Regions from separate parts of the Dietzia sp. Die43 genome, predicted to be linked through region 2. Evidence: riboswitches for the same ligand, from Rfam matches in the RefSeq annotation. Region 2 holds a riboswitch; each other region holds the start of a gene.
What was found. A riboswitch is a leader RNA that binds a small molecule or an ion and turns the genes downstream of it on or off. The one in region 2 is predicted to bind cobalamin.
Positions count from the first base shown of each region.

Region 1: linked by a shared signal. The riboswitch ahead of NR111_RS05245 (ABC transporter substrate-binding protein) and the one ahead of NR111_RS16915 (ABC transporter substrate-binding protein) in region 2 are both predicted to bind cobalamin.
Region 3: linked by a shared signal. The riboswitch ahead of NR111_RS17495 (magnesium chelatase subunit D family protein) and the one ahead of NR111_RS16915 (ABC transporter substrate-binding protein) in region 2 are both predicted to bind cobalamin.

Region 1 covers NZ_JALJRF010000005.1:12,427-22,854, reverse strand. Annotated here, with positions in the region: gene NR111_RS05270 (MMPL family transporter) at 1-1,961, shown strand, start outside; gene NR111_RS05265 (TetR/AcrR family transcriptional regulator) at 1,954-2,559, shown strand; gene NR111_RS05260 (MBL fold metallo-hydrolase) at 2,614-3,435, opposite strand; gene NR111_RS05255 (ABC transporter ATP-binding protein) at 3,435-4,337, opposite strand; gene NR111_RS05250 (iron ABC transporter permease) at 4,334-5,362, opposite strand; gene NR111_RS05245 (ABC transporter substrate-binding protein) at 5,359-6,306, opposite strand; cobalamin riboswitch at 6,395-6,539, opposite strand; gene NR111_RS05240 (carboxymuconolactone decarboxylase family protein) at 6,696-7,112, shown strand; gene NR111_RS05235 (long-chain fatty acid--CoA ligase) at 7,200-8,834, shown strand; gene NR111_RS05230 (cytochrome P450) at 9,166-10,428, opposite strand, start outside.
Region 2 covers NZ_JALJRF010000023.1:44,486-54,913, reverse strand. Annotated here, with positions in the region: gene cobN (cobaltochelatase subunit CobN) at 1-2,834, shown strand, start outside; gene cobF (precorrin-6A synthase (deacetylating)) at 2,827-3,615, shown strand; gene cobA (uroporphyrinogen-III C-methyltransferase) at 3,612-4,448, shown strand; gene NR111_RS16930 ((2Fe-2S)-binding protein) at 4,503-5,261, opposite strand; gene NR111_RS16925 (ABC transporter ATP-binding protein) at 5,254-6,036, opposite strand; gene NR111_RS16920 (FecCD family ABC transporter permease) at 6,033-7,166, opposite strand; gene NR111_RS16915 (ABC transporter substrate-binding protein) at 7,168-8,166, opposite strand; cobalamin riboswitch at 8,287-8,429, opposite strand; gene NR111_RS16910 (cobalamin biosynthesis protein) at 8,399-9,529, opposite strand; gene NR111_RS16905 (ABC transporter ATP-binding protein) at 9,507-10,280, opposite strand; gene NR111_RS16900 (iron ABC transporter permease) at 10,277-10,428, opposite strand, start outside.
Region 3 covers NZ_JALJRF010000027.1:2,577-10,428, reverse strand. Annotated here, with positions in the region: gene NR111_RS17505 (cobyrinate a,c-diamide synthase) at 1-864, opposite strand, end outside; gene cobO (cob(I)yrinic acid a,c-diamide adenosyltransferase) at 858-1,472, opposite strand; gene NR111_RS17495 (magnesium chelatase subunit D family protein) at 1,472-3,706, opposite strand; cobalamin riboswitch at 3,728-3,915, opposite strand; gene cbiT (precorrin-6Y C5,15-methyltransferase (decarboxylating) subunit CbiT) at 3,992-5,236, shown strand; gene NR111_RS17485 (cobalt-precorrin-4/precorrin-4 C(11)-methyltransferase) at 5,233-5,997, shown strand; gene NR111_RS17480 (hypothetical protein) at 6,076-6,282, opposite strand; gene NR111_RS17475 (ribbon-helix-helix protein, CopG family) at 6,282-6,539, opposite strand; gene NR111_RS17470 (cadmium resistance transporter) at 6,774-7,373, opposite strand; gene NR111_RS17465 (helix-turn-helix transcriptional regulator) at 7,370-7,729, opposite strand.

The sequences.
Region 1 (10,428 bases), on a different contig from region 2:
AGGAGCAGATCGCGGCCGATATCGCCGCGTTGAGCCCGCTCAGCCCGGACGAGAGCACCGGCACGGTCGAGGTGCGGTTCGACGCCGAGAGCACGATGGACGTGCAGGCCGAGGACCGCGAGGCCTTCGCCGAGGTCGTCGCCGAGCACGAGGGCGACCTGACGATCGCGTACTCCGGCAACGCCTTCCAGATGTCCGAGATCAGCGCCGTCGGCGAGATCATCGGCATCGCGGTCGCCGCCGTGATCCTCCTGGTCACCTTCGGTTCGCTCATCGCCGCCGGCATGCCGCTGCTCACGGGCGTCATCGGCGTCGGGATCGGCATCGGCGGCATCTTCACCGCCACCGCCTTCACCGACACGATCAACACCATGACGCCGACCCTGGCGTCCATGATCGGCCTGGCCGTGGGTATCGACTACGCGCTGTTCATCGTGTCGCGCTTCCGCACCGAGCTGGTCAAACACATCGGCGGCAACGATCTCGAGCCCGCCGAACTCGCGGAGAAACTCAAGGCGATCGACGCCCACAAGCGTGCACACCTCGCCGGGCTCGCGGTCGGCAAGGCCGGATCCGCGGTCGTCTTCGCAGGACTGACCGTGCTCATCGCCCTCGCGGCGCTGTCGATCATCAACATCCCGTTCCTCACCGCGATGGCGCTGTCCGCCGCCGCGACGGTGGCGATCGCCGTGCTGGTCGCGATCACGCTGCTGCCGGCCATCCTCGGCGCGGTCGGCACCAAGCTCTTCGCCGCCCGCATCAAGGGCGTCAAGGCGCCCGACCCGGAGGACGAGAAGCCGACGATGGGCCTGGCGTGGGTCCGCCGGATCCGTGCCCGTCCCGTGCTCTTCGCGGGCGCCGGTGTCCTGCTGCTCCTCCTGCTGGCCATCCCGGCCGCGCAGCTGCGGCTGGCCATGCCGTCCGACGGCACGATGGCCCCGGACACCCCGAACCGTATGGCGTACGACATGACGGAGGAAGCGTTCGGCCCGGGCCGCAACGCCCCGATGATCGCGCTCGTCGACACCCTGCAGGTGCCGGAGGAGGAGCGTCCGGCGGCGTGGGCCGCCGCGGTGGATCAGATCCAGGCGTTCGACGGGGTGGAGAACGCGCAGATCATCGAAACCAACGAGGCCGGTGACGCCGCCCAGGTGCTCATCACCCCCGAGTACGGTGCCACCGACGAGCGCGCCGCGAGCGTCCTCGAGGAGATCCGGTCCGGAGCCGAGGGCTTCGAGCAGGAGACCGGGGGGACCTACTCCGTCACCGGCGTCACCCCGATCTACGAGGACATCTCCGAGCGTCTGACCGAGGTGCTGCTGCCGTATGTCGGCATCGTCCTCACGCTCGCGTTCATGCTGCTCATGTTGGTGTTCCGGTCGATCTGGGTGCCGCTGATCGCCGCCCTGGGCTTCGGTCTCTCGGTGGCGGCGACCTTCGGCATCACCGTCGCGATCTGGCAGGAGGGTTGGCTGGGCATCATCTCCGATCCGCAGCCGGTCATCAGCTTCCTGCCCATCATGCTCATCGGCATCGTGTTCGGGCTCGCCATGGACTACCAGGTCTTCCTGGTCTCGCGCATGCGCGAGGGCTGGGTCCACGGCAAGACCGCCCACAACGCGGTCGCCAACGGCTTCAAGCACGGCGCCCGCGTGGTCACCGCGGCGGCCCTGATCATGATCAGCGTCTTCGCCGCGTTCATGTTGATCGACGAGCAGTTCATCAAGGTGATGGGCTTCGCCCTGGCGGTCGCCGTGCTGTTCGACGCCTTCATCGTCCGCATGACGATCATCCCCGCGGTGATGTTCCTCCTCGGCGAGCGCGCCTGGGGCCTGCCGCGGTGGTTGGACAAGATCCTCCCCACCGTCGACGTGGAGGGCTCCGCCCTGGAGACCGGGCAGCAGGAGAGCTCCGCTGTGGCATCCGCCGACGGTGGTGAGAAGGCCCGCGTCGATGCCTAGCCTGCGTGAGCGCAAGAAGGCCGACACCCGCAGCCGGCTCGCGGTGGCCGCCGTGGAACTCCTGGTGTCCGAGGGCGCCGAGGGGGCCACGGTGTCGGCCATCGCGGGCCGGGCCGGGGTGTCCACGCGGACGTTCCACAACTATTTTCCGCACCGCGAGGACGCGCTCGTGCACTTCCTGCGTGAGCAGGTGGACGAGTGGGTCGAGCAGGTCGAGCAGGCGCCGGCGGACCTGTCGCCACTGGATGTCCTGCGCTCGACCTTCCACGAGCTCTACGGGCGCTCGGCGGACGACATCGACGCCGCCGAGAACCTGCTGGTGGCCGGGGAACAGATCGGCCTCATGCTCGGTCCGGACGCCCGGACCAGCATCGCCGAGAACATCCTGGATCCGCTCTACGAGGCGGTCGGCCGCCGAGCACCGCAACTCAACCGGTTCCGGGTCCGCGTCATGGTCGACCTGAGCCTCGCCGCCGGGGCGTCGGTGCTCAGGCACCGACCGGGTGGGGCCGGGCCCGCCGACTCCGCCGAGTCCTACCTGGACGAGGCATTCGATCTCCTCCAGCACGGCGCGGCGCGGTTCCTCGAGCGCGGCTGACCAGCGCGACTGACCAGCGCCACTGACCAGCGCGCCCGGGCTGACGAGACCGGGTCAGTACAGCCGGGGAGCCTCCCCGCAGCGGACGACCTCGCCGTCGACGCCGGCCCGCGCACCGTGCTCCCGCAGGCGCGCGTCCAGCTCGTCGGGCGGCGGATTGTGGTGGCCCAGGTGCACGGCCACCACGTCGGTCCGCTCGTCGACCGCCCCGATGTCGCGCAGTCGCCGGAGCATCGCCCCGAACCGGTCCAGGCCCAGGTGGGCGGGGGAGATCTCCTCGCGGTCGCCCAGTGTCTCCTCGAGGAAGACCGCGTCGTAGCGGGCGCCGCGCACCGCGGTGAACCACTCGTCGTCCCACGGCCCGGTGTCGCTCGCCCACAGCAGGCGGGCGCCGCCGGGCCCGGTCACGTCGTAGAGCACCGCGTCGCCCTCGCGGAACACGCGGTGCCGGGCGGGCAGCACCCGCACGTCGTACGCGCCGACCCTGAGCCGGTCCCCGGCGGAGACGGGGACGAAGCGCACCGGGTCGTCGGGGCCCACCCAGGGCCGACACGCGTCGAGCGCGTCCGCGGGGCCGACCACCTCCAGCTCACCGGCGTCGGGGACCCACGAGCGGAACAGCAGGACCTGGGGTCCGAGATGGTCGGCGTGGGCGTGCGTGACGAGCAGATGCCGCACCCCCGCCAGAGACCGTCCGAGCCGCACGGCCGAGCCAGGTGCCTCCGGTCCGCAGTCGACCAGCAGCTCGTCGTCGACAAGCGCGGAGGTCTGGCCTCGCACCACGCCGAGCCGGCGTGCCTCGTCGCACGACGGACACCGGCAGAACGGGTTGGGCCAGCCGTCCGCGGCGCCGGTCCCCAGCAGGACGACCTCCATCAGACGCCCGCCTCCGGCGCCGCGCCGGGCGCCCACCCCGGCCCCGGCGCCGACCCGGGCGCGCGGTCCGGCCCCGCCTCACGCAGCGGCAACACGGCGCGGCCGTCGCGGCGGTCGAGGACCTCCACCCGCGCGTCGTAGACCTGCGCCACCCGCTCGACGGTGAGGACCTCCTCGGGCCGGCCGTCGGCCACCACACGGCCCCGGTCGAGCAACACCAGCCGCTGCCCGTAGTGGGCGGCCGAGGTGAGGTCGTGCATCGCCGCCACGACGGTCAGGCCGGTCTCGCGGCGCATGGAGTCCACCAGGTCGAGCACCTGCTGCTGGTGGCCGATGTCCAGTGCGCTCGTGGGCTCGTCGAGCAGCAGGACCCGCGGTTCCTGCGCCAGCGAGCGGCCCAACACCACCCGCTGCAGTTCGCCGCCGGACAGCGTCGTGGCGTTGCGCGAGGCCAGGTCGTGCAGGTCCAGGCGGTCGATGACGCGGTCGACGACCTCGTGGTCGTCGGCGGTCTCGGTGCCGAACCGGCCGATGTGCGGGGTGCGGCCGAGTCCGATGAGCTCGCGCGCGGTGACCCCCTCGGGGACGACCGGGCGCTGCGGCATCATCGCTACGGTCCGTGCCACCGTGCGGCGACCCGCGCGGCGCGGGGTCAGTCCGTCGACCTCGATGTGACCGGCGGCGGGGATGAGCCCGGCGAGCGCGAACAGCAGGGTCGTCTTGCCGGAGCCGTTGGGGCCCACCAGGGATACCCACGATCCGGCGTCCACGGCGAGGTCGATGCCGTGGAGGATGGCCGTGCGGTCCCGGGTGACGTGCAGGTCGCGGCAGGCCAGTGCGACTGGCGCGGCCGCCGCGGCCGCCGCGGCTGACGCGGGTGGCGTGGGTGGCGTGGTGGTCATATGTGCCCCCGGCTGCGGCGCAGGACGATGAGGAAGAACGGGGCGCCGATCGCGGCGGTGACCACGCCGATGGGCAGCTCGGCCGGGCTCATCGCGGTGCGGGCGACGACGTCGGCGAGGATGAGGAAGGCCGCGCCGACCAGCAGCGACACCGGCAGCAGCAGCCGGTGCCCGGGCCCGATGAGCATCCGCACGGCGTGCGGGATGACGATGCCCACGAACCCGATCAGACCCGACACGGACACCACCGCCGCCGTCCCGAGGGTGGCCACGCTGATGAGGACCAGGCGCACCCGCGCCGGGGCGATACCCAGCGTGGCGGCCTCGGCGTCCCCGACCGCCATCACGTCGAGGGTGCGCCGGAACAGGGCGATCACGGCCACCGCCACGAGCACGTACGGCAGCACGGTCTGCACGTCGGTCCAGCCGCTTGTCGTGAGCCGGCCGAGCATCCACGAGTACACCTGCCGCAGGGTCTCGTCGTGGCGCTGCATGAAGAACGTCTGGATGGCGCTGGCGAACGCCGCCACCGCGACGCCGGCGAGGATGATGACGACCTCGCTGCGTCCGCCGCCGACACTGCGGCCCAGCGTGTAGGTGGCCAGCACCGCGATCATGCCGCCGGCGAACGCGGCGGGCGGCACCATCGCCGAGCCCATCGCGCCGCCCACGACGATCGCCAGGGTGGCACCCAGCCCCGCCCCGCTGGACACCCCCAGCAGGTACGGGTCGGCGAGCGGGTTGCGGAACACGCCCTGGTAGGTGGCCCCGGCGATCGCCAGCATCGCGCCGACGATCGCGCCCAGCACCACGCGCGGGATGCGGATCTCCCACAGGATTACCTGCTGACGCTCGGTGAACCCGGAGTCGATGTCGACCAGCGGCAGCCGGCCCACCAGCTCGAGCACCACGCCGCCCGGGGTGAGGCCGGCCGGGCCGATGAGGGTGCCGAGCAGGACCGCCGCGGCCAGCAACAGCGTCGCCCCGCCCAGCACGAGGGCGTGGCGGGGCGACGGGCGGGTCACGAGGCGGGCTGGTTCGCGGGGCTCCCCGCGGTCTCCGGCGCGGCATCGGGCACCGCGGTGACGATCTCGGCGACCTCGCGCATGAAGTCGACCACCCGCGGGCCCCACCGGCTGGACAGGTCCTCGTCGACCACGTGGACGCGCCCCTCGCGCACGGCGGTGAGTCCGTCCCAGCCCGGCCGCTCGGCCACGACCTCGGGGGTGACGCCGCAGCACTGGCCGTCGGCGAGGAACACCAGGTCCGGGTCGGCCTCGAGGATGAGTTCCTCGGACAGCTGCGGGTAGGGATCGTCGCCGGTGGCGATCGAGGTCAGGCCCAGCAGGGAGTAGATCTCGCCGACGTAGGTGTCGTCGGTGACGGTGTAATAGGTGTCGTCGAGCTCGTGGAAGTACGTCAGCGGCGTCTCGCGCTCCGGCACCGAGGCGACGATCTCGTCGATCTCGCCACGCATCCGCGACACGAGTTCGGCGGCCTCGCCGATGTGCCCGGTGGCCGCCCCGACCTGCTCGAGCTGGGCGTAGGTGTCGTCGAGGGTCTGCGCGGCGGGCAGCTGCAGCACCTCGACGCCGGAGCGTTCGAGGCCCGCCACGATGTCCCCGGTGTCGTCGGTGAGCACGACGAGGTCCGGCGCGTACCCCAGGATCGCCTCGAGGTTGGGCGTGTACCCGGACAGGTCGGTGACCGGGGCGTCGGAGGGGAAGTCGGACCGCTCGTCGACCGCCACGACGCTGTCCCCGGCGCCGACGGCGTAGAGCATCTCGGTGGTGGTGGGGGCCAGCGAGACGATCGCCTGCGGCTCGTCGGCCGCGGCGGAGGTCTGGTCGGCCGGGGCCGGGTCGTCGCCGCCGGTGCCGCTGCACGCGGTGGCGACCAGAGCCAGGGCGGCCAGGGGGGCGAGCAGCAGCGAGCGGGCTCCTGCCCGGCGGGCTCGTGGATGGTGCATGGCATCCTCCGTGATTCGGAGGACGAAAACAGCTCGGGCCGCGGCCGGGGCCGCTGCACGCGACCGTCCTTCGTCCGAGGTCAGTACGTACGGCTGCCGCGGAACCGGCCGACCTGGCTCGCCCGTCCTGAGACGGGATCACAGTTGCGGGACAGCGTCGGATTCGCACCGACTTCCGCCGAGTTGCCGCGGGGTCCGACGCTGGTGGCCGGACCCGTCGAGGGTATCCCACCCGCCGCCGCGTCCGCCCATCTGCGTGCCTCCGCCGCCGCCCCTGTCCGAGCCGTCCCCGCGCCTGGCCGGGGCGGGGCGAGGTCACGCGGAGCTGGTGACGACGGTCGGGGAGGATGGATCGCGATACCTGTCGGCAGTGGGAGAGGACCGTGGAGATGACGACGACGACGAGTTCTGCAGGCGAGGGGCCTTCGGCCGCGGATCTGCGCGAGCAGGGTTTCGCGACCAGGCGCGAGGTGATGAGCGACGACTTCGTCGACCGGGCGATGGACCGGGCTGTCGGGACGGAGTCGGAGGCGATCCAGCACGTGGTCACCGAGAACGTGTGGGGCAACATCTGGAACCGGCCCGGGCTGGGCCGCCGGGACCGCAGCCTGCTCAACATCGGGATGCTCGTGGCACTGCGCGCGGACGCCGAGCTGGCGGGGCACGTGCGCGGCGGGTTGACCAACGGGTTGACCCGCGAGGAGATAACCGAGGCGGTCATCCACGCCTCGGGGTACTGCGGCGCGCCGGCGGCGCTCTCGGCGATGAGGACGGTCCAGACCGTCTTCGACGACCTCGACGGGTAGTCGACCATACGAACCAGGAACGTCGTCGACGGCAGGTAGTCTCGACACGAGAGTGACAGACGCCACCCCTCGATCAAGGAGCCCCTCATGAAGAGCACGATGATGCCGGAGCAGTTGAACATCAGCACGATCCTGCAGTTCGGTGCGACCGTCCACTCCGATGCGGTCGTCACCACCTGGACCGATCAGGGACCACGGAAGATCACCTACGGCGATCTGGGCAAGCACGCCGCGCAGCTGGCCAACGCGCTGCGTTCCCTGGGGGTCGACGGTGACCAGCGGGTCGCCACATTCCAGTGGAACAACTCCGAGCACTTGGAGGCCTACCTCGCGATCCCGTCCATGGGCGCCGTGCTGCATCCGCTGAACATCCGGCTGTTCCCGGACCAGCTCGAGTTCGTGGCCAACCACGCAGAGGACAAGGTCGTGATCGTCGACCCGAGCCTCGTCCCGCTCCTGCAGCCGCTCCTGCCCCGGTTCTCGACGGTCGAGCACGTCATCGTCACCGGTGGGGGCGCCGCGAACCTCGAGGCTCCCGAGGGCATCCAGGTGCACGACTACGACGCGCTCCTCGCCGCCCAGCCCACCGAGTTCGATTGGCCGGAGGTCGACGAGAACTCCGGCGCCGCGATGGCCTACACCTCGGGCACCACCGGCGACCCGAAGGGCGTCGTCTACTCGCACCGGTCGATCTACCTCCACTCGATGCAGGTGTGCATGTCCGACGGCATGGACATCTCGCTCGACGACAACGTGCTGGCGATCGTGCCGATGTTCCACGCCATGTCGTGGGGCCTGCCGTACGCCGCGTTCATGGTGGGCGCCTCGCTGCTCATGCCGGAGCGTTTCCTACAGCCCGAGCCGCTGGCCGCGATGATCGCCTCCGAGCGTCCGACGCTGGCCGCCGCCGTCCCCACGATCTGGCAGGCAGTGGACGCGTACAGCGTGGACCACCCCATCGACATGTCGAGCTTCCGTGCGGTCGTCGTGGGCGGCAGCTCGTGCCCGCCGGAGCTGATCCGCAAGTTCCGGGACAAATACGGGATCAACATCGTCCACGCGTGGGGCATGACCGAGACCTCGCCCATCGGCACCCTGTCCCGCCCGAAGGCATCCCTGCCGGAGGAGAAGCAGTTCGAGCTCCGCATGACGCAGGGCCGACTCATCGCCGGCGTGAAGGCCCGTATCGTCGACGATTCCGGCCAGGCCCTGCCATGGGACGGCGAGTCCGTCGGCGAGCTGGAGGTCCGCGGCCCGTGGATCACCGGCAGTTACTACAAGGTGGACGCCTCGGACTCCTTCGACGACGGCTGGCTGCGCACCGGCGACGTGGGGTATATCAAGCCCGAGGCGTTCCTGCAGCTCACCGACCGCGCGAAGGACATCATCAAGTCCGGTGGCGAGTGGATCTCGTCCGTCGAGGTGGAGAACTACCTCCTCGAGCACCCGTCCGTGGCGGAGGCCGCCGTGATCGGTGTCCCCGACCCCAAGTGGGACGAGCGGCCGCTGGCCACCATCGTCGTCAAGGACGGTGTGCCCGACCCGAGCGTCGAGGAGCTGCGCGATCACCTGGCCGAACGGATGGCCAAGTGGCAGGTGCCCGAGAAGTTCGCGTTCGTCCACGAGATCCCCAAGACCTCCGTCGGCAAGCTCGACAAGAAGCGCATCCGCGTCTCGCATTCCGACGGCGAACTCACCGTGGTGAACGCCCTGGAGAACTAGGCAGGCGGAAGGTCGAACGCGGGAACGCGTCGTCGGCCAGCGGAGGGCCCGGGATTGCGGTATGACCGCCCCCGGGCCCTGCTTCTGCGCTACTGGCTGCTCGGTGCCAACCGTCCCGCCGGCCGCCACGCCGGCCGCCACGCTGGCCGCCGCCACGCTGGCCGCCGCCACGCTGGCCGCCGCCACGCTGGCCGTCCCGCCGGCCGACACGCTGGCCGTCCCGCCCCCCCCGCCGCCGCGGCATCATCGCCGAGCAGAGGATTTCGCTCAGACCCACTCGGGCGATACAGGCGAAATCCTCTGGACGGCGGAGGCCGGGCGGGCGGCGGGGTCAGTTCGCGGCGACGCGGGCCAGCGGCCGCAGCGAGACGGGCAGTCCGTCCGCGGGGTAGGGCAGCGAGTCGTTCTTCATGGGCGGCACGTAGTCCAGCGGGACCGACCACTCGAAGTGGCGTAGCAGTGCACTGAGCACCAGCTTCGACTCGAGGTTGGCGAAGATCATGCCGAGGCACTTGTGCACCCCGCCGCCGAACGGCTCCCACGCGAAGCGGTGCGACTTGTCCTCCCGCCGCTCGTCGGAGAAGCGTTCGGGGTCGAAGATCTCCGGGTCCGTCCAGTACTCGGGCATGTGGTGCGAGTACAGCGGCATGATCGAGGTGAGTCGGCCGGCCGGGATCTCCACGCCCAGGATCTCGGTGTCCTTGACCGTCTTGCGTGCCATCACCGGCACCGGCGGGTGCAGGCGCAGCGACTCCTTCATCACCAACCCCAGATCGGGCAGCTCCTCCAGCTCGGCCATGGTGGGGTTCGGACCCAGGTCCTGGCACTGTCGGCGGAGCCGCTCCTGCCACTGGACGTCGCGGCCGAGCTCGTAGACCATCGACGTCACCGTGCTGGTGGTGGTGTCGTGCGCGGCCATGAGCAGGAAGATCATCTGGTTGACGATGTCGTCGTCGTCGATCCCGCCGGAGGCGTCCGCCACCTGGCACAGGGCGGAGAACAGGTCCTCTCCCGGGTTTGCGCGCCGGGCCGGCAGGTGGCGGCGCAGGAACTCCTCGAGCAGCCGGCGCCCCCGAGCGGCACGGCCCCACTTGGTGAACGGCACCGCGGTGGAACGGACATAGCCGTTCGCGGCCTGGACGCAGTCGACGAACGCGGTGTTGACCTTGTCGAGCTCCCCGGGTGCGGCGTACTCCGCGCCACCCATGAACACCTCGGTCGCCAGGTCGAGGGTGTGCGTCTTGAGCGCGGGATAGATCTGGAACGCCCGGTCCGGGGCCCAGGCGCCGATGCCCTCGTCGACCAGCGGGGCGAGTCTGCGGGTGTAGCCCTCGAGCCGGGGACGGGTGAACGCCTCCTGCATGATGTGGCGGTAGTGGTGGTGCTCCTCGAAGTCGAGCAGCATCAGCCCGCGGTTGAAGAACGGCCCCACCAGGTATCCCCAGCCGGGGCCGCTGGCGAACGCCTTGTTCGCGTTCTGCAGGGCGGCCTGGCAGGCGTCGGGGCCGATAAGGGCAGTCCACGTGGCGCCGAGGAAGTTCAGGTCGGAGACGGGACCGTGATCGCGATAGCGGCGGGCCATGGTCGCCAGCGG
Region 2 (10,428 bases):
TCGACGGCCGGATCATCACTGCGCCGTTCTCGTTCAAGGAGATCGACGCCGACGGACTGCCCCGCTACGTGGCCGATCCCGAGCGGTGCGCGCGTGTCGCCGGGATCGCCGTGGCCCACGCGCGGCTGCGCCATGTGGCGCCCGCCGACCGCAAGGTCGCGCTGGTCCTGTCGGCCTATCCGACCAAGCACTCCCGCATCGGCAACGCCGTCGGTCTGGACACCCCGGTCTCGACCATCCGCCTGCTGCGCCGGATGCGCGACGAGGGTTACGACCTGGGCCCGGACGACGGCCCCATCGCCCGGTTCCTGGACACAGCCGGGGACTACGCCGACGACACCGCCGCCGGCGACGCCCTGATCCACGCGCTCATCGCCGCGGGCGGGCAGGACGAGGAGTGGCTCACCAGCGCCCAGCTCACCGACAGCCACGTGCGGATCTCCACCGACGACTATCTGCGCTGGACCGCGGACCTGCCCGAGGCGCTGCGCGCGGAGATGGTCGAGGCGTGGGGGCCCGCGCCGGGCGAGCTGTTCGTCAACGACGCCGGAGAGATCGTCCTGGCCACCATCCAGGCCGGCAACGTGGTGCTGCTGATCCAGCCGCCGCGCGGGTTCGGCGAGAACCCGGTCGCCATCTATCACGACCCGGAGCTCGCGCCGTCCCACCACTACCTGGCCGCCTACCGCTGGCTCGCCCGCGGCTTCGGCGCCCACGCGCTGGTGCACATCGGCAAACACGGCTCGCTCGAATGGCTGCCGGGCAAGAACGCCGCGCTCTCGGCGGACTGTGCCACCGACGCGGCGATCGCCGACCTGCCGCTGATCTACCCCTTCCTCGTCAACGACCCCGGCGAGGGCGCGCAGGCCAAGCGCCGTGCGCACGCGACGATCGTCGACCACCTGGTCCCGCCGATGGCCCGCGCGGAGTCGTACGGGGACATCGCCCGCCTGGAGCAGCTGCTCGACGAGTACGGGAACATCGCGTCGATGGACCCGGCCAAGCTCCCGGCCATCCGCGCGCAGATCTGGACGCTCATGCAGTCCGCGCACATGCACGAGGACCTGGGCCTCGAGCAACGGCCCGGGGACGAGGAGTTCGACGACTTCCTGCTCCACGTCGACGGCTGGCTCTGCGAGATCAAGGACGTCCAGATCCGCGACGGCCTGCACGTCCTGGGCCAGGCGCCCGCGGGCGAGGCGCGCGTCAACCTGGTGCTGGCGATCCTGCGGGCCTCGCAGGTGTGGGGCGGCGAGTCCGGGGCGGTTCCGGGCCTGCGCCGCGCACTCGGGCTGGCCGAGGGCGCGCCGACCGAGGAGGTCGACCGCGTCGAGGCGCTGGCCAAGGCGCTGGTCGAGGGCATGGACGCGCGGGAGTGGGACGTCGCCGCGGTGCCCGACGTTCTCGCCGCCGCGGGCCTCACCGCGGGTGGGGCGGGTGACGGCGGCGCGGGTGACGGCGCGCCGGAGGGCGACGACGACGAGGTCGCGCAGGTGCTCGAGTTCGCCGCCCGCGAGGTGGTGCCGCGACTGGCCGCCACTGTCGATGAGCTGGACGCCGTCATGCACGCCCTGGACGGCGGGTTCATCCCGGCCGGGCCCTCGGGATCCCCGCTGCGGGGTCTGGTCAACGTGCTGCCCACGGGCCGGAATTTCTACACGGTGGACCCGCGCGCCGTCCCGTCGCGGCTGGCGTGGGAGACCGGTCAGGCCATGGCGGACTCGCTGCTGGACCGGCACGTCGCCGAGACCGGTGAGTACCCGAGCTCGGTGGGGCTGTCGATCTGGGGCACCTCGGCCATGCGCACCTCCGGGGACGACATCGCCGAGGTCCTGGCCCTGCTGGGCGTCCGCCCCGAGTGGGACGAGGCCTCCCGCCGGGTCACGGGCCTGGAGGTGGTCCCGTCCGAGGAACTGGGCCGCCCGCGCGTCGACGTGACCGTGCGCATCTCCGGCTTCTTCCGCGATGCGTTCCCGCACGTCATCGGGATGCTCGACGACGCCGTGCGGATGGTCGCCGAGCTGGACGAGCCCGACGAACACAACTTCGTCGCCGCCCACACGCGGGCCGACCTCGCCGAGCACTCGGATCAACGCCGCGCCACCACCCGGATCTTCGGCTCCGCGCCCGGCTCGTACGGGGCGGGAATCCTGCAGACCATCGAGGCGGGCAACTGGCGCGACGACCGAGACCTGGCCGAGGTCTACACCCGCTGGGGCGGGTACGCCTACGGCCGCGACCTCGACGGAGTCCCCGCGGCCGACGACATGCGCACCAACTACCGGCGCATTGCGGTGGCGGCCAAGAACATCGACACCCGCGAGCACGACATCGCCGACTCGGACGACTACTTCCAGTACCACGGCGGGATGATCGCCACCGTCCGCGCCCTCACCGGCGCCGAGCCGCGCGCCTATGTGGGCGACTCGACCACGCCCGACGCCGTCCGCACCCGGTCGCTGGCGGAGGAGACCACGCGGGTGTTCCGCGCGCGAGTGGTGAACCCGCGGTGGATCGCGGCCATGCAGCGGCACGGCTACAAGGGGGCGTTCGAGCTGGCGGCCACGGTGGACTACCTCTTCGGGTTCGATGCGACCGCCGGCGTGGTCCACGACTGGATGTACGACTCGCTCGCCCGCGAGTACGTCCTGGACGAGACCAACCAGGAGTTCCTGCGCCGGTCCAACCCGTGGGCGCTGCGCGGGATGATCGAGCGGCTCTCCGAGGCCGCCGACCGCGGGATGTGGGCCGAGCCCGATGCGGGCATCATGGACCGGATGCGGCAGGTCTACCTCGATGTGGAGGGCGATCTCGAGGAGTCCCACGGTGACTGAGTTCCCCACCGGCCGCAGGCGGGTGCGGGTCGTGGGCATCGGCTCGGGCGGGCTCGACCAGATCACGGTCGAGGCCGCCCGGGCCCTGCGCGCCAGCGACTACGCCCTCGCGGCCGTCAAAGGCCCGGCCGACCCGTTGGTCGATCTCCGCGCGCAGCTGCTCGCCCGCCACGCGCCGGGCGTCGAGTTGGTGGGTGTGCCCGATCCGGAGAGGGACCGCTCGTCGTCGTCGACCTCCTCCGACGCCGGGTATCGCGGGGTGGTGACGGACTGGCACGAGGCCCGCTCCCTGGCCTGGGAACGCGTCGTGGCCTCCCGGCCCGGCGATGTGGCGATCCCCGTGTGGGGCGACCCGGCGTTCTACGACTCCACGCTGAGGATCCTCGACCGGATCGCCGAGCGCGGTGCGCTGGACCTGGAGGTGGAGGTCGTGCCCGGGATCTCCGCGCTCCAGGTTCTGGCCGCGCGCCACCGTCTGGTCCTGCACGAGATCGGCGGCACGGTCACCGTGACCACCGGCCGCCGGCTGCGCGAGGTCGTGGCCGCCGGCGCCGACAACGTGGTGGTGATGCTCAACGGCGATCTGCCGCTCGATGACCTGGCCGACTGGCACATCTGGTGGGGCGGGAACCTCGGCGACGCCGGCGAGACGCTCGTCGCGGGCCGCGTGGGCGACGTCCTGCCGGACCTGCGCGCGCACCGCGAGCGGCTGCGCGACGAGCACGGCTGGGTGATGGACGTGTATCTACTGCGACGCGGAGAAGGGACGACGGCCCGATGACGGCTGAGAAGGACACCGCCGGGGCGACGGCCGGGACGACCGGCGGGAAGGACAGCGCCGGCGCCACGGTCGCGCGGGACTGCGCGGGCCGGGTCGTGCTGGTCGGCGGCGGGCCGGGGGACCCGGGGCTGATGACCGTGGCCGGCCTCGACGCAGTCCGCACCGCCGACGTGGTGGTGACCGACCGCCTGGGACCGGTGTCGATCCTCGACGAGCTCGACCCCGGCATCGAGGTGATCGACGTGGGCAAGGTGCCCTTCGGTCCGGCGACCCCGCAGGAGGAGATCAACCGGATCCTCGTCGAGCACGCGCGGCGCGGGCGCACCGTCGTCCGACTCAAGGGCGGCGACAGCTTCCTGTTCGGCCGCGGCGCCGAGGAGCACCTCGCGTGCACCGCGGCCGGGGTGCCCGTCACCGTGATCCCGGGCGTCACCTCGGCCCTGTCGGTTCCGGCCCTCGCCGGCGTCCCGGCCACCCACCGCGGACTCTCGCAGGGCGTGTCGGTGATCTCCGGGCACGTCCCGCCCGACAGCCCGCACTCGACCCTCGACTACGGCGCGCTCGCCAGGTCCGGGACCACGCTGGTGTTGCTCATGGCGGTCACGACCCTGCCCGCCATCACCGCGGAACTCCTGGCCGAGGGGATGCCCGGGGACACCCCGGCTGTGCTGGTCGAGAACGGCTCCACCCCGGCGGAGCGCGTCCTGCACGGGACGCTGGCGACGATCGCGCGGCAGGCGGCCGAGGCTCAGGTCGCGCCGCCCGCGATCACCGTGATCGGGGCGGTCGCCGGGCTGGCAGGGCAGCTGTCCGCCGGAGCGAGCTGTGGGTAGTCGGCCGGCCGGGTCCGCCCTCGACGAGTGGTCGCGGATGCGCGGATCGCGAAACTACGTCCGACGGACGAGCTCGGCTCGGCGGTCCTCCGGGGCACGGCGCGGGCAGCTCGCGCACGTGCCGCCGTCGGTGGCCAGATAGATGAGGCAGCAGGAGCTGCGGCGGACGAACCGGCGGGTCCGCTCGGGGCCCTCCACATCGATGTACCGAGCCGGTAGCAGCGGCGGGCGGCACACGGCGTGTGCGAGCTCGGAGCCGCGATTCGGGTCGCCCGCCGCGCGACCCGCCTCGAGCGCGCGGTTCGCGATGGAGTCGGTCGCGATCGCCCACAGCGCCCGCGGTGCTGCGCCCGAGACCTCCGCGAGGGCGGCGATCACCTCGCCGTGGGCCTCCAGCAGCGCGTCGGCGTAGGCCGCGGTCGACGGCAGGAGGTGTTCCGACAGCGCCGAGTGGAGATAGCCGTTCGGCTGCAGCGAGACGGAGAGCCGCTGCGGTCGGGGATCGGGCGCGCGGCCGATCGCGAGCAGCATGACCAGCGGCGCGGCCACCAGCGTCGAACTGGCCGAGTACCACCACAGCGTGCCATTCACCCGCGGATCGCCATGGTTCCAGCGCCGGCCGGTGTCCTCCACCCGCCGGGCCAGCCACCGCGGGTCCGTCAGCACCGATCCGGGCAGGACCTCCGGGCCGTGTTCGATGGTGCGGACGAAGTCGCCGAGGAGGTCCGAGACGCCCGAGTACGCGGCTGTCACGGTCTCGGGGGCGCGGAGCTCGTCGTCGTCGCCGTCGTCACCCACGGTCCCGTCACGCATCGGCGAGCCCCGCCACGTCGAGCGTGCGGCGGCCGTCCGGCCCCGCCCGCACCTCGCCACGCACCCCGAACACCTCCCGCAGCACCGCGGCGTCCAGGACCTGCTCCGGCGCACCGGTCGCGACGAGGTGACCGCGGTGCAGGACCGCGATGACGTCGCAGTACTCGGTGGCCATCCGCAGATCGTGGATCGTGAGCAGCACCGCCAGCCCGTCGGCCGCCAACTCGCGGAGCAGGCGTAGAACCGACAATTGCTGGTGCAGGTCGAGGTGATTGGTCGGCTCGTCCAGCAGGAGCACCTCGGGCCGCTGGGCGAGGGTGCGCGCGATCGACACGCGTTGCTTCTCGCCGCCCGACAGTGCCACCACGTCTCGCTCGGCCAGCTCGGTCAACCCGACCCGGGCGAGGACATCCTCCACGACCGCCGCGTCGTCGGCGCCGAAGGGCTCGAGAAGTCCCCGTGTGACCGTCCGGCCCAGGCGCACCGACTCGCGGACCGTGATGCCGCCCAACGAGACCGGTTCCTGCGTACTGGCCCCCACCGCGCGGGCCAGCGTGCGGCGACGCAGCGAGGCGATGTCGGCGTCGTCGAGCGTCACCATCCCCGCGGCGGACGGCAGCGCGCGATAGCAGGTGCGCAGCAGCGTGGTCTTGCCGCTGCCGTTCGGGCCGACGAGTGCGGTGACCCGCCCGGGCGCGACCGTGAGGTCGACACCGTGGAGGATCCGCCGACCGCCGAGCCGGGCGGAGACGCCGTGCGCGGAGAGGGTGCTCATCGCGACGCCTTCCCGTAGCGGTGCCACAACATCAGCAGGAACACCGGGCCGCCCACGACGCCGGTGACCACGCCCACCGGCAGCTCGGTGCCCTCGCTCACCGCGCGGGCGGCGAGGTCGGCCAGCACCAACGCGACCGCGCCGAGCAGGGCCGCCGCGGGAAGCAGGCGCGCCGCGGTGCGGCCCGTGAAGAACCCCGCGAGGTGGGGGATGAGCAGGCCGATGAAGCCGATCGTCCCGGAGACCGCCACCGCGCCCGCGGTGAGCAGGGAGACGAGCAGCAGCATGAGCACCCGGAACCGGGGCACGTTCACGCCCATCGCGGTGGCGCCGTCGTCACCGGTGAGAAGCAGGTCGAGGTGGCGGCTGCACAGGATCACCACCGTGCCGGCGACGGCGAGGATAGCAACGGGCGCCCACAGCATGGTCCACCCGGCGTCACCGAACCCGCCCGCGAGCCAACGCATGACGGTACCGAGTTGATGGTCGTCGCCGAGGACCAGCAACGTGAACGTGTTGAGCGCACCGAACACCATCGTCATGGCCGCCCCGACCAGCACGATGGCGGTCGTGTCATGGGCGCGGCGGGCCACCAGGACGACGCCCGCCAGCGGGAGCAGCGCGCCGAGGAACGCCGCGATCGGCAGGGTGAACACGCCCCACATCCCGGCGCCCACGCCGAGGACCGTGAGCACCACGACGCCGAAGCCCGCGCCCGAGGAGACGCCGAGCAGATACGGGTCGGCGAGAGGATTTCGGGTGACCGCCTGGGCGACGCCACCCGCCACGGCCAGCGACGCGCCCACGGCCGCCGCCATGAGCGCCCGGGGCAGTCGCGACTCGAGGACGATCGCCTCGCGGGCGTCGGTCCACCACGGGTCGAAGACCCCCGGCGCCAGGCGGTGCGCGACGATCGCCCACACGTCCCCGATCGGGATGGACACCGAGCCCAGGGAGACCCCGGCCGCGATCGTCATCGCGAGCACCGCCACGAGCGGGAGACAGATGAGCCACAGCGACCGCCGCCCGGTGGGCGGGGCATCGGCGATGCGCCCGGAGCCGGGGCGGGGATCGATGCCCGTGCCGGCGCGGTCAACGCGCCCGCCGGTGTTCTCGGCGACGGTCGTCATGTCACTGCCCGAACGCGTGCGGGTGCAGCTCACGGGCGATGGTCTCGGTGGAGGTCGTCATCCGCGAGCTCTCGAAGAAGTCGGACAGCGGGACCACCACGATGCGGTTCTCACGGATCGCCGGCGTCGTGGACATGATGGGCTGCGCGCGCAGGTAGGCGATCTTGTCCTCCGCGCTGGTGGCGCCGTAGTCGAGTACCACGATCGCCTCGGGCTGACGCTCGCCCAGGATCTCCCATGTGGACGTGAGATAGGGGCGGTCGCCCTCGGAGAAGATGTTGTCCGCGCCCGCGTACTCGCCGATCAGTTGTCCGATGCCCACGCCGCCGATCGTCGTCGGTTCTGATTCGCCGCCGTCGTAGAAGAACGTGGGGGTGCCGGTGACACCCGACGCATCGAGCGTCTCTCGGATCTCCCTCATCTCGCCGGTGATCCGGTCGGTCAGGTCCCGTGCCCCCGGCTCGACGTCGAGGATCCGGCCGAGCTGGGAGAAGTCGGTCTCGAGCATCGACAGGTCGCCGAAGCCTTCTCCGCAGTACTCGGAGAACAGGAAGGTGTGGATCCCCGCGGTCTCGAGGGCGTCGCGGCTGCGGCCTTCCTTGTCGTCGAAGGCGCTGCGCATCCCGGCCACCACGAGGTCCGGCTCGAGGTCCACGATCTGCTCCCAGGTGGGGTACTCCTCCGAGAGGGACGGAATGGCCTCGAACTGCTCGGCGACCTCCGGCAGGACATCGTCCTGCTCGCCGTAGCCCATGCCGACGATCCGGTCGCCGGCCCCCATCTGGATGAGGGTCTCGGTGACGTGGTCATTCATCGAGATGATGCGCCGGGGCGCAGCGGTGTAGGTGGTCTCGCGCTCACAGTTGGTGACGGTCACAGGGTCGGCGAACGACTCGACCGGGCCGCCTTCCGCGAGCGCCTCGCCGCGGGAGCAGCCGGTGAGGGCGACCCCCGCGACGAGGAGGGTGGCGAGCGTGATTCTGGGGTGGCGACGGAACATGATCAGTCCTCGGATCGTGTCGTGCGGTCGACGACACGTGAGACCCGCAGGAGGGTAGGAGTCGACGACGACACCACGTCACCTGACAGGACCCCGGATCGCAGACCTCGGCGATGTACTCGGAGTCGCGAACATCCGGGCAGGTAATCGGGCTCGCGGTCACGAAAGTGGCCACACACCGTTGCGGGTCAGCGCCGGATTCCCACCGGTCTTCCCCTGCTCGTTCCGGATGTCAGCAGTACGCCCTCAGGATAGGCACACCGCGTCCGCGTGCGGTGCAGGTACCCCGGCTCGGCGGAGCCGACCACCCGCGCTTCGTGGCCCGGCTACGCCCGAGGACGGCGCGACGCACGACCACGCCCAGCACGGCCAGCGCGACGGTGCCCACCTGGACGCGGTCGTGCAGGAGGATCGCGCGGCGGATGTCGTCGTCCCGGACCGACCGGCCGTCACCGAGGACCGCCCGGTCCTCCACGCCGTACGGGTACGGCGTGGGCCCGCCAAGCCGGACCCCCAGGGCGCCCGCGCACACGGCTTCGACGACCCCGGCGTTCGGGCTCGGGTGCGCCGGTGCGTCACGGAGCCACGCCCGCAGGGCCCCGGCGGGACTCCCGCCCACGGTCGGGGCGCAGACCACCCCGAGCGCGCCGGCCACCCGGGCCGGCAGGAACCCCAGCACGTCGTCGAACCGCGCCGCGGCGGTGCCGAAGTGGCGGTACCGCTCCGAACGGTGACCCACCATCGCGTCGAGCGTGTTGGCCGCGCGGTGGACGGCGGCGCCGGGCGAACCCGCCACCGCGGCCCAGAACAGCGTCGCCACCGCCGCATCGGAGGTGTTCTCCGCGACGGATTCGACGACAGCCCGCGCGAGATCCTCCGGGCCGAGCGCGGCCGGATCCCGTCCGCACAACCACGGCAACAGGTCCCGGGAACCCGCGTGATCGCCCCGGGCGAGCAGGTCACCCTGCCGCCCCGCGACCGCGAGCAACGAGGACCCGCCCAGGCACGACCACACCACGGCCGCGTCCCACGCCACTGCCGCGACGCGGTTCCGTCCGGCGAGACGTCCGACGCCCGTCACTGCAGCGGCGGTGCCCCCCACGAGGACGCCGGTGAACAGCAGGCCCGCCGCCCGCTGCGCGTTGGGCGTCCGGCCGGGCCGGAGGAGCCGCGACTCCACGGCGAGCGCGACCCGGCCGAAGCCCGCGACGGGGTGGAACCGTCGCGGGTCGCCGACGAGGCGATCGAGGGCGAACCCGGCCGCGATGCCCGCCGCGCGGGCGGCAAGCGCGTACCCGTCACCGCGGCGGCGCGTGCACGACGCGCGGTGCGGGTGGGGGTCAGCGCGCGAGATAGCGGACATGCGCCCCCCGCCCGTCGTGGGTCACCTCGGCCTCCACTCCGTACACCTCCCGGATCAGGTCGGCGGTGAGCACCTCGTGGGGCGCGCCGCCGGTCACGAGTCGCCCACCGGACAATACGATCAGATGGTCGCAGAACGTGGCCGCCAGGGTGAGATCGTGTAGGGCCGCGATCACCGTGGTGTCGGTGGCGCGGACCAGGGCCAGCAGGTCGAGTTGGTGGCGGATGTCGAGGTGGTTGGTCGGTTCGTCGAGGACCAGCACACCGGGTTCCTGGGCCAGGGCCCGCGCGATCTGCACCCGCTGCCGCTCGCCGCCGGACAGGGTCGCGTACCGCTGGTCCAGGCGGTCGCCGAGGCCGGTCGTGGCCGCCGCGCGCCGCACCACCCCGTCGTCCCCGGGACCTGGACCCGACCAGGCCGCGCGATGGGGGATGCGGCCGAGTTCGATGACCTCCCGGACCGTGGGGTTCTGGTCGGTGGTCGCCTCCTGCGCCACCAGTGCCAGGCGCCGGGACAGGCGTTTGCGGGGGAGTGATCGGATGTCCGTGCCGTCGAGGTGCACCGATCCGGTGTCGGGCCGGAGCACGCCCGTCAGGATGCGCAGGAGCGTCGACTTGCCGGATCCGTTCGGCCCCAGCACCCCGACCATTGTGCCGGGGGCGGGAGCTACGGTGACGTCGTCGAGGATGGTCCGGCCGCGCACGGACCACGAGACGCCTCGAGCCTCGAGGGTCGACGGGGCGGCGGTCATCGGCCGTGTCCCCGGCGGAGGAGGAGCCCGACGAAGGCCGGGACGCCGATGAGTGCGGTGGCCACCCCGATCGGCAACTCCTGGGGCGCGATCACGGTGCGGGAGACCGCGTCGATCCACACGACGAACACGGCGCCCATCAGCGCCG
Region 3 (7,852 bases), on a different contig from region 2:
ATAGCGGAACGTGAAGGCCCGGCCACCGGCCACGGCGATGAGCGGGCGGCCCTCGTCGTCGTCGACCTCGTGGGCTCGGTCACCACCCAACGCCACGCGCGCCGACCAACCCTCGCCCGCCAGCGGCGGCGCCTCACGCGCGATGCGCATGACCGCCTCGAGGTCGATCGACGCGGCCACCTTCCCGGCCAGGTGGTCGAGCGAGCGCGCGGCCTCCGGGCGTTCGGCGGCGGGGACCAGGCCGAGATGGCGGGAGGGGGCGGTGACGTCGTCGTCGCGCTGGAGGACACCCAGCACCGGGATGCTGAGGGGCGCCAGCGCGCGTCGGACCTCGTCGGAGTGGCGGACCGAGCCGGCCTTGTTGAGCACCACCCCGGCGATCCGCACAGCCGGGTCGAAGGAGGCCATCCCCAGCACCACCGCGGCGATGCTGCGCGAGGCGTGGGAGATGTCCACGACCAGCACGACGGGGGTCCCGGTGAGCGCGGCGACGTGAGCGGTGGAGGCGAACCCGTCGCCGCCGATGTGCCCGTCGTACAGGCCCATGACGCCCTCGATCACCGCGACGTCGGCGGGCCGCCCCGCATCGATCCCGGCCCCGCCCGCGCCCCCACCCGCGCCGGCGCCGTGCAGCAGCAGCGGCACGATCCGCTCCTCGCCCACCAGGTGCGGGTCGAGGTTGCGGCCCGGCCGCCCGGTGGCCAGAGCGTGGTACCCGGGGTCGATGTAGTCGGGGCCAACCTTGTGCCCCGAGACCTCCAGCCCGGTGCGGCGTAGCGCCGCCATGAGGCCGGTCGCGACGGTGGTCTTGCCGTGCCCCGACGCCGGCGCGGCCACCACGATCCGCGGGAGGTCGGTCACCATTCGATGCCCCGCTGACCCTTCTGCCCGGCGTCCATCGGGTGCTTGACCTTGGTCATCTCGGTGACCAGGTCGGCGACCTCGAGCAGCCGGGGGTCGGCGTCCCGGCCGGTGATCACCACGTGCTGCCGTCCGGGGCGGCTGGCGAGGGTGGCGACCACGTCGTCGACGTCCACCCAGCCCCACTTCATGGGATAGGTGAACTCGTCGAGCAGATAAAGGTCGTGCCGCTCGTCGGCCAGTCGGCGCTTGATCTCGGCCCAGCCTTCGGCGGCGTCGGCGGCGTGGTCGTCCTCGGTGCCGTCCTTGCGCGACCACGACCACCCCGAGCCCATCTTGTGCCACTCGACGGGCCCGCCCTCGCCGGTCTCGTCGTGCAGGCGGGCGAGGCGTTCCATGACGGTCTGCTCGCCGATGCGCCACTTGGCGGACTTGACGAACTGGAACACCCCGATGTCCCAGCCCTGGTTCCACGCGCGCATTGCCAGGCCGAACGCGGCGGTGGACTTCCCCTTGCCGGGCCCGGTGTGGACCATGACCAGCGGCCGGTTGCGGCGTTGCCGGGTGCTGAGCCCGTCGTCGGGCACGATCTCCGGCTGTCCCTTGGGCATCAGGCCACCTCGTTCCGGGGGCCGGCGGCGTGCGGGCGGGCGGTGCGCGCGCGGGCTGTGTGAACGCCGACCGCGTCGGTGAGTCCCTCGGCGGTGACCTCGCCCAACGGCACGTGCTCAGCGCCCAGGTGCCCGGCGAGCTCGGAGGCCAGGCCCATCCGGAAGCGGCCGGTCTCGCAGTCCACGACCACCGACGCCACGCCGAGGGAGGCCAGCCCGGTCGCCGCGGTGCGGGACCTGGCGAGGGCGTCCGGGCCGTGGGTGGCGCGGCCGTCGGTGACGACGACGAGGAGGGCCCGCCGCCGCGGATCGCGGACGCCTTCGATGCGCAGGACTTCGGCGGCGGTGAGCAGTCCCTCCGCCAGTGGGGTCCGGCCGCCCGCCGGGAGTTCCGCGAGGCGGGTGGCCGCGATGTCGACCGACGACGTGGGCGGCAGGGCCACGTGGGCCGCGGACCCGCGGAAGGTCACCAGTCCCACCTTGTCGCGGCGGCGGTAGGCGTCCAGAAGCAGGGAGAGGATCGCGGTCTTGACCTGCTCCATCCGGGTGCGAGCGGCCATGGAGCCGGAGGCGTCCACGCAGAACAGAACCAGGTTGGACTCGCGGCCCTCGCGGACGGGCGAGCGCAGGTCCTCGGCAGCCAGCCGGAGTCGGCCGCCGTCTGGACCGGCTCCGCGACCCCGGGCGGATTGCTGCGGCGCGGCGGACCGGATCGTGGCGGGCAGGTGCAGGTCGGACCCGGTGAACGCGCCCGCGCCGATGCGGCGGCCGCTGGTGGTGAGGGCCCTCGATCGGCGGCCGGCAGCGCCCTGGCCGGTGCCGGCGACGGCGAGCAGGCGGGTGCGGTACGGCGCTGCGGCCGCGGTGACCGTGCCTGGCTCGGGCGGGGTGGGCCCGGGAGCGTCGGACCGCGAGGCGTCGCCGGGGGTGTCCTCCGCGGCGTGTCCGCCGGGCTGCTCGTCGGCTCGGCCGTCGGCGTCGTCGTCCGATTGGCCGTCCGCCTGGTCCGGGCCCTCGGTGCCGGAGTCGTCGCCAGCGCCGGGGCTGTCCTCGTTCTGCTCGGTCTGCTCGGGCGAGTGCTCGTGCCCGGCGTGCTCGGCCGAGGCCCGCGCCGGGGTCGACTCGGCGTCCGGGGTGTCTGCCGACGCGGACTCGTCTGCGGACTCCGACTGTTCGGCGTCGTCGGCCGGCGCGGTCTCGTCCCGGGGGTCGGGATCGGGCTCGTCGTCGTCGCCCAGGAGCCGTTCCAACAGGTCCTCGTCGAGGCCCGGCGCATCGAACGGGGCACGACGGCGGCGGTGGGGCAGTGCCATGCGCGCGGCGACGCGGATGTCCTCGCGGGTGATCCGGGTCCGGCCCTGCCATGCGGCGTGGGCGGCGGCGGTGCGGGCGGTGACGATGTCGGCGCGCATGCCGTCCACGTCGAAGCCCGCGCACACCCGGGCGATGGTGGTCAGCGCCCAGGGGGTCAGTCTCACCCGGTCGAGCACGCGCCGCGCGGCGGCGATCCGTTCGCGCACGGCGGCCTCGTCGGCGGCGTGGTCGGCGACGAATCCCGCCGGGTCGGCCTCGAACGCGATCCGGCGGCGCACCACCTCGGCGCGCAGCTCCGGGTCCCGGGGCGCGGCCACCTCCACGGTGAGGCCGAAGCGGTCCAGCAACTGGGGCCGGAGCTCGCCCTCCTCGGGGTTCATGGTGCCGATCAGCACGAAGCGCGCGGCGTGCTCCACCGAGATGCCGTCGCGCTCCACGGTTACCCTGCCCATCGCGGCGGCGTCGAGCAGCAGGTCCACCACGTGGTCGTGGAGCAGGTTGACCTCGTCCACGTAGAGCAGTCCGCGGTGTGCGCGGGCGAGTAGGCCCGGTTGGAACACGGTCACCCCGTCGGTGAGCGCACTCTCCAGGTGTAGTGATCCGGTGATGCGGTCCTCGGAGACCCCGATGGGCAGCTCGACCAGGCGGACCGGCCGCCGCTCGGTGGGCGCGTCGTGCGGGATACGCCCGTCCGGGGTCTCGGAGCCGCGGTCGTCGGGTGCGGAGGAGAAGCGGTCGCCGGTGACGACCTCGACCTCCGGCAGGATCCCGGCGAGGGCGCGGACCATCGTGGACTTGGCCGTGCCCTTCTCGCCGCGGATCAACACGCCGCCGACCGCCGGGGACACCGCGGTCAGGGTCAGGGCCAGCGCCATGTCGTCGGAACCGACGACAGCGCTGAAGGGGTAGTGCAGTGGCATGGGGGCTCCCGCTCTCGTCTGCCAGGCTGGTCAGCGCGAGGCCGGTCTCCGGACTTCCCGGCCCATCTCGGACGTGCGCGCGGGGCGCGATCGCCTGAGAGGCCGGGTTACCGTAGCGGGCCCTGTGCCGGATTCTCACCGGCTTCCCTGATTCTCCCCTCCGCTCCGCCTGGGGCGGGTCGTGGGGCACCTCGTGCTGTGGGGTCTGTTCGGTTGTGTGGTGCTTCAGGCTAGCCCAACGGCCTGTCCCGGGGCGCCTCAGGTGTCGCGGTAGGGTTCCGCGTCATGAATGCACGGGTGGTGGTCGTCGGCATCGGCGGCGACGGGTGGGCGGGGCTCGACGAGGCCCGCCGTCGCGCCGTCCTGGGCGCCGATGTGGTGCTCGGCGGGGAGCGTCATCTGGCGATGGTTCCGGGCGATGTGACGGCCGAACGAGTGCCGTGGCCGCGGCCGCTGCGGGATGGGTTGCCGGAGCTGCTCGCGCAGTTCCGCGGGCGATCGACCGTAGCCCTGGCCTCGGGCGATCCGCTGGTCGCCGGGATCGGCACCACCCTGATCGACCTGCTCGGCGCGGACGCGGTCGAGGTGCTCCCGGCGGTGTCCTCGGTCGCTCTGGCCCGCGCCCGGATGCGGTGGCCGGCCGAGTCCGTGGCGGTGCTGCGCGACCACCGCGCGCTCGGTCGTGAACTGGCACCGGGGCGACGTCTGCTGGTGCTCTCGGCGGACCGGCACACGCCGGGAGAGGTCGCAGCGCTACTTGACGGCGCCGGCTTCGGGGGGAGCGCGATGACCGTTCTGTCCGATCTCGGGGGCCCGTCGGAAGCGCGCTTCAGCTGCCCGGCGCGCGACTGGGCTGTCGATCACGAGGCCCCCGCCCTACACGTGTTGGCCATCGAGTGCGTGGCCGACGCGTCCGCCCGGCCGCTCGGGCTGGCGCCGGGATTGCCCGACGACGACTTCCAGAACGACGGCCAGCTCACCCGCCGCGACCTGCGAGCCTCTGCCCTCTCCCGGCTCGCGCCGGCCCCCGGTGAGCACTTGTGGGACGTGGGTGCTGGCGCCGGGTCGGTGGGCATCGAGTGGATGCGCGCGCACCCGTCGTGTCGGGCGACCGCGGTGGAGGCGAACTCCGAGCGGGCGGCCCGGATCAGGCGCAACGCGGCCGCCCTCGGGGTGCCCTCGTTGGAGGTCGTCCACGGACGGGCGCCCCAGGCTCTGGACGGTCTGCCGCGGCCGGACGCGGTGTTCATCGGTGGGGGCGGTACTGCCCCTGGCCTGCTGCGACAGTGCTGGGACGCACTTCGCCCGGGCGGCCGGCTGGTCGCGCACGCGGTGACGCTGGAGACCGAACGCGCGCTCATCGACACCCGCGCCGTATTCGGCGGGGAGCTGACCAGGATCCAGGTCGAGCACGCGGACTCGATCGGCCGGTTCACCGGCTGGGCCCCCGCCCGTGCGGTGGTGCAGTGGGCGGCCGTGAAGCCCTTCGTCGCTGCGGCTGATACTTCGGAAACAGGGGAGAGCTCGTGACCGTTCACTTCGTGGGAGCCGGCCCCGGCGCCGCCGACCTGCTGACGCTGCGCGCGGCTGCGGCGCTTGCCGCCGCCGACGTCTGCCTGTACGCGGGGACGTATCTCGACGACGGTGTGCTCGACCACTGCCGACCCGCGGCCCGGCTGGTGGACACCCAGCATCTGGACCTGGACGGGATCATCGGCGAGATCGTCGCCGCTCACGCCGATGGGCTCGAGGTGGTCCGGCTGTGTTCGGGTGACCCGTCGCTGTACTCGGCTCTCGCCGAGCAGACTCGCCGCCTCGACGCGGCCAGCGTGCCGTGGGACGTGGTTCCTGGTGTTCCGGCCTATGCCGCGGCCGCCGCCGAGCTGGGTGTGGAGCTCACGGTTCCCGAGGTTGTGCAGTCGGTGGTGCTCACCCGCGTTCAGGCGCGGTCGACGGCGATGCCGTCGACTGAGTCGTTGGAGAATTTCGCCGCCACCGGCGCGACGCTTGTGTTGCACCTGGCGATCACTCGGATCCGTGAGCTGGCCGAGCGTCTGGTGCCCACGCACGGTGCCGACTGCCCGGTGGCGGTGGTGGCCAGCGCGAGCCGCCCGCACCGCGTGGAGCTGCGCGGCACGCTCGCCGACATCGCGGACGCGGTCGAGTCCGCCGGCCTGCGCCAGGCAGCGGTCATCCTAGTGGGGCGGGCGCTGGTCCGGCCGGGCGAGGCGGAGTCGTGGCTGTACGCGTCAAGCCCGGAGCGGGAGTCGAAGCGCCAGGGCCTGAACTGATCGGGCAAGGTAGCGGACCACGTATAATGCCCTCGGGCTGGCCGCGGAGCCAAGCGTAGCGCGCCGTGCCGGGACGATTCAGTCGAGCAGGTCCAGGTAAGTGCGTCTGGCCTTCATGGCGTGGATGACCTCAGTGGTGCCGTCGTCGTAATGCAGGGTGACAAGCTCCAGGACACGGGCTTGGGAATCGAAGCCGAGCGGTCCAGACAACAAGGGAGTGTCGAACGCTGTCCGAATGTCGTCGTCGACGATGCCGTGTTTGTATGCGGATCTGCGGATGATCACTAGGCGGCGGCCCATTGGGCCAGAGCCTGACGGATCGCTTCGGATCGGTTGAGATGTTCGCGCTCGGCGCGTGCCATGACGGCGCGGAGTTCGGCATCGGTCAGTCGTACCGGTACGACTCTAGCGGCCTGATCAGCCCTCGCCGGCCGCCCCATGCGCTTGCTTAGCCACTGGGGGTCGTAGCCAGCCTCGGCTTCGTCGACCCATTGATCGATCTGTTCGTCGGATACTTGGTGGCCCTGAATCTTCCTTGCCATGCCGACAATCGTATTACGAATTAGGGGGTGAGGGTAGCGCCTGACCTGTGCGCCGTTGGGGTACACCCCAGCAGGACGAGTACGAGCCCGCCATCGTCGCTGTGGACTTGATCGCTCTGTGGCGGTCTTCTGTGGCTACTTCTAGGCGGCGACGTACCAATCGGGCGTTCTGGCCGGAAGAATTAGAGCGAGTCGGCGGCTCACGGGTGCGCGGTGGGGTTTGCGTCGGTTTTGTCAGAGTCCGAATGCTCCGCCGCTGATCAGGATGAAGGCGCCCAGGCCGATCAGGACAGTCGGGAACAGGATATGTTCCCAGCGCTCTAGGACTTCGGCGATCGGTCGGCGGGTGGCGACGAACTTGGCCAGGCCCACCAGTCCCGCCACCAGCACCAGGAACACGATGCAGTAGGCAACTACGGCTCCCGTGCCCACGTTGAGAAAGACGGGGACGTAGACGCCGATGTTGTCGCCGCCGTTGGCGAAGGTTACGCCGGCCACGGTCCACACGGCGACGTTCTTGCCCTCGACCTTTGCATCGTCGTCGTCATCATCGTCCCCGCGCCAGGCCTGCCACGCGGCCCACAGTCCCAAGCCCAGTGGGATCAGCCCGAAGTAAGGGATGGCCCCCGGGGGCAGGAAGGCTCCCGCGCCCAGGGAGACGAGCACTGCGGCGCCGAGGATGCCGACGAAGCCAAGATACTGGCCGGCCAGAATGCGTGCGGTGGTGCCGCGTTGGCCTGCTCCGCGGGCGAAAAACAGCGACAGGACGATGATGTCGTCGATATTGGTGGCAATGAACAGGCCGATCGCCTGCAGGGCCGAGTACAGGATCACGCCTGCACCTCCGTGGCGTGACAACCCGGCACTGAGCAGTCGGGCTCCAAGCAGGGGGCGTTTTCGTTGACCGCGAGGGTGACCTCGACCAAGGAGGATAGCGCCCGCGCCAAGTGCGGGTCTGCGATCTCGTACCGGGTCTGGCGGCCTTCGGGCACTGCGACAACGATCCCGCAGTCGCGCAGGCATGCCAGATGGTTCGACACGTTCGACCGTGTCAGCTCCAAATCGCGGGCCAGCTCCGCCGGGTAGGTCGGCTGCTGCAGCAAGGTCAGCAGTATCCGGGACCGCGTCGGGTCGGCCATCGCCCGCCCTAACCGGTTCATCACATCCACACGAGAAACAATAGTCAGCATCTACTGAACTATACAGCGTCTGCTGAACTGTTGGGACAGCGCCTTAAAAACCTAAAGGTTAATGAGACATCAGGTGGGACCTGAAAACTCGAGACCGCTTCATGGGCCGATGTGCACCTTTTG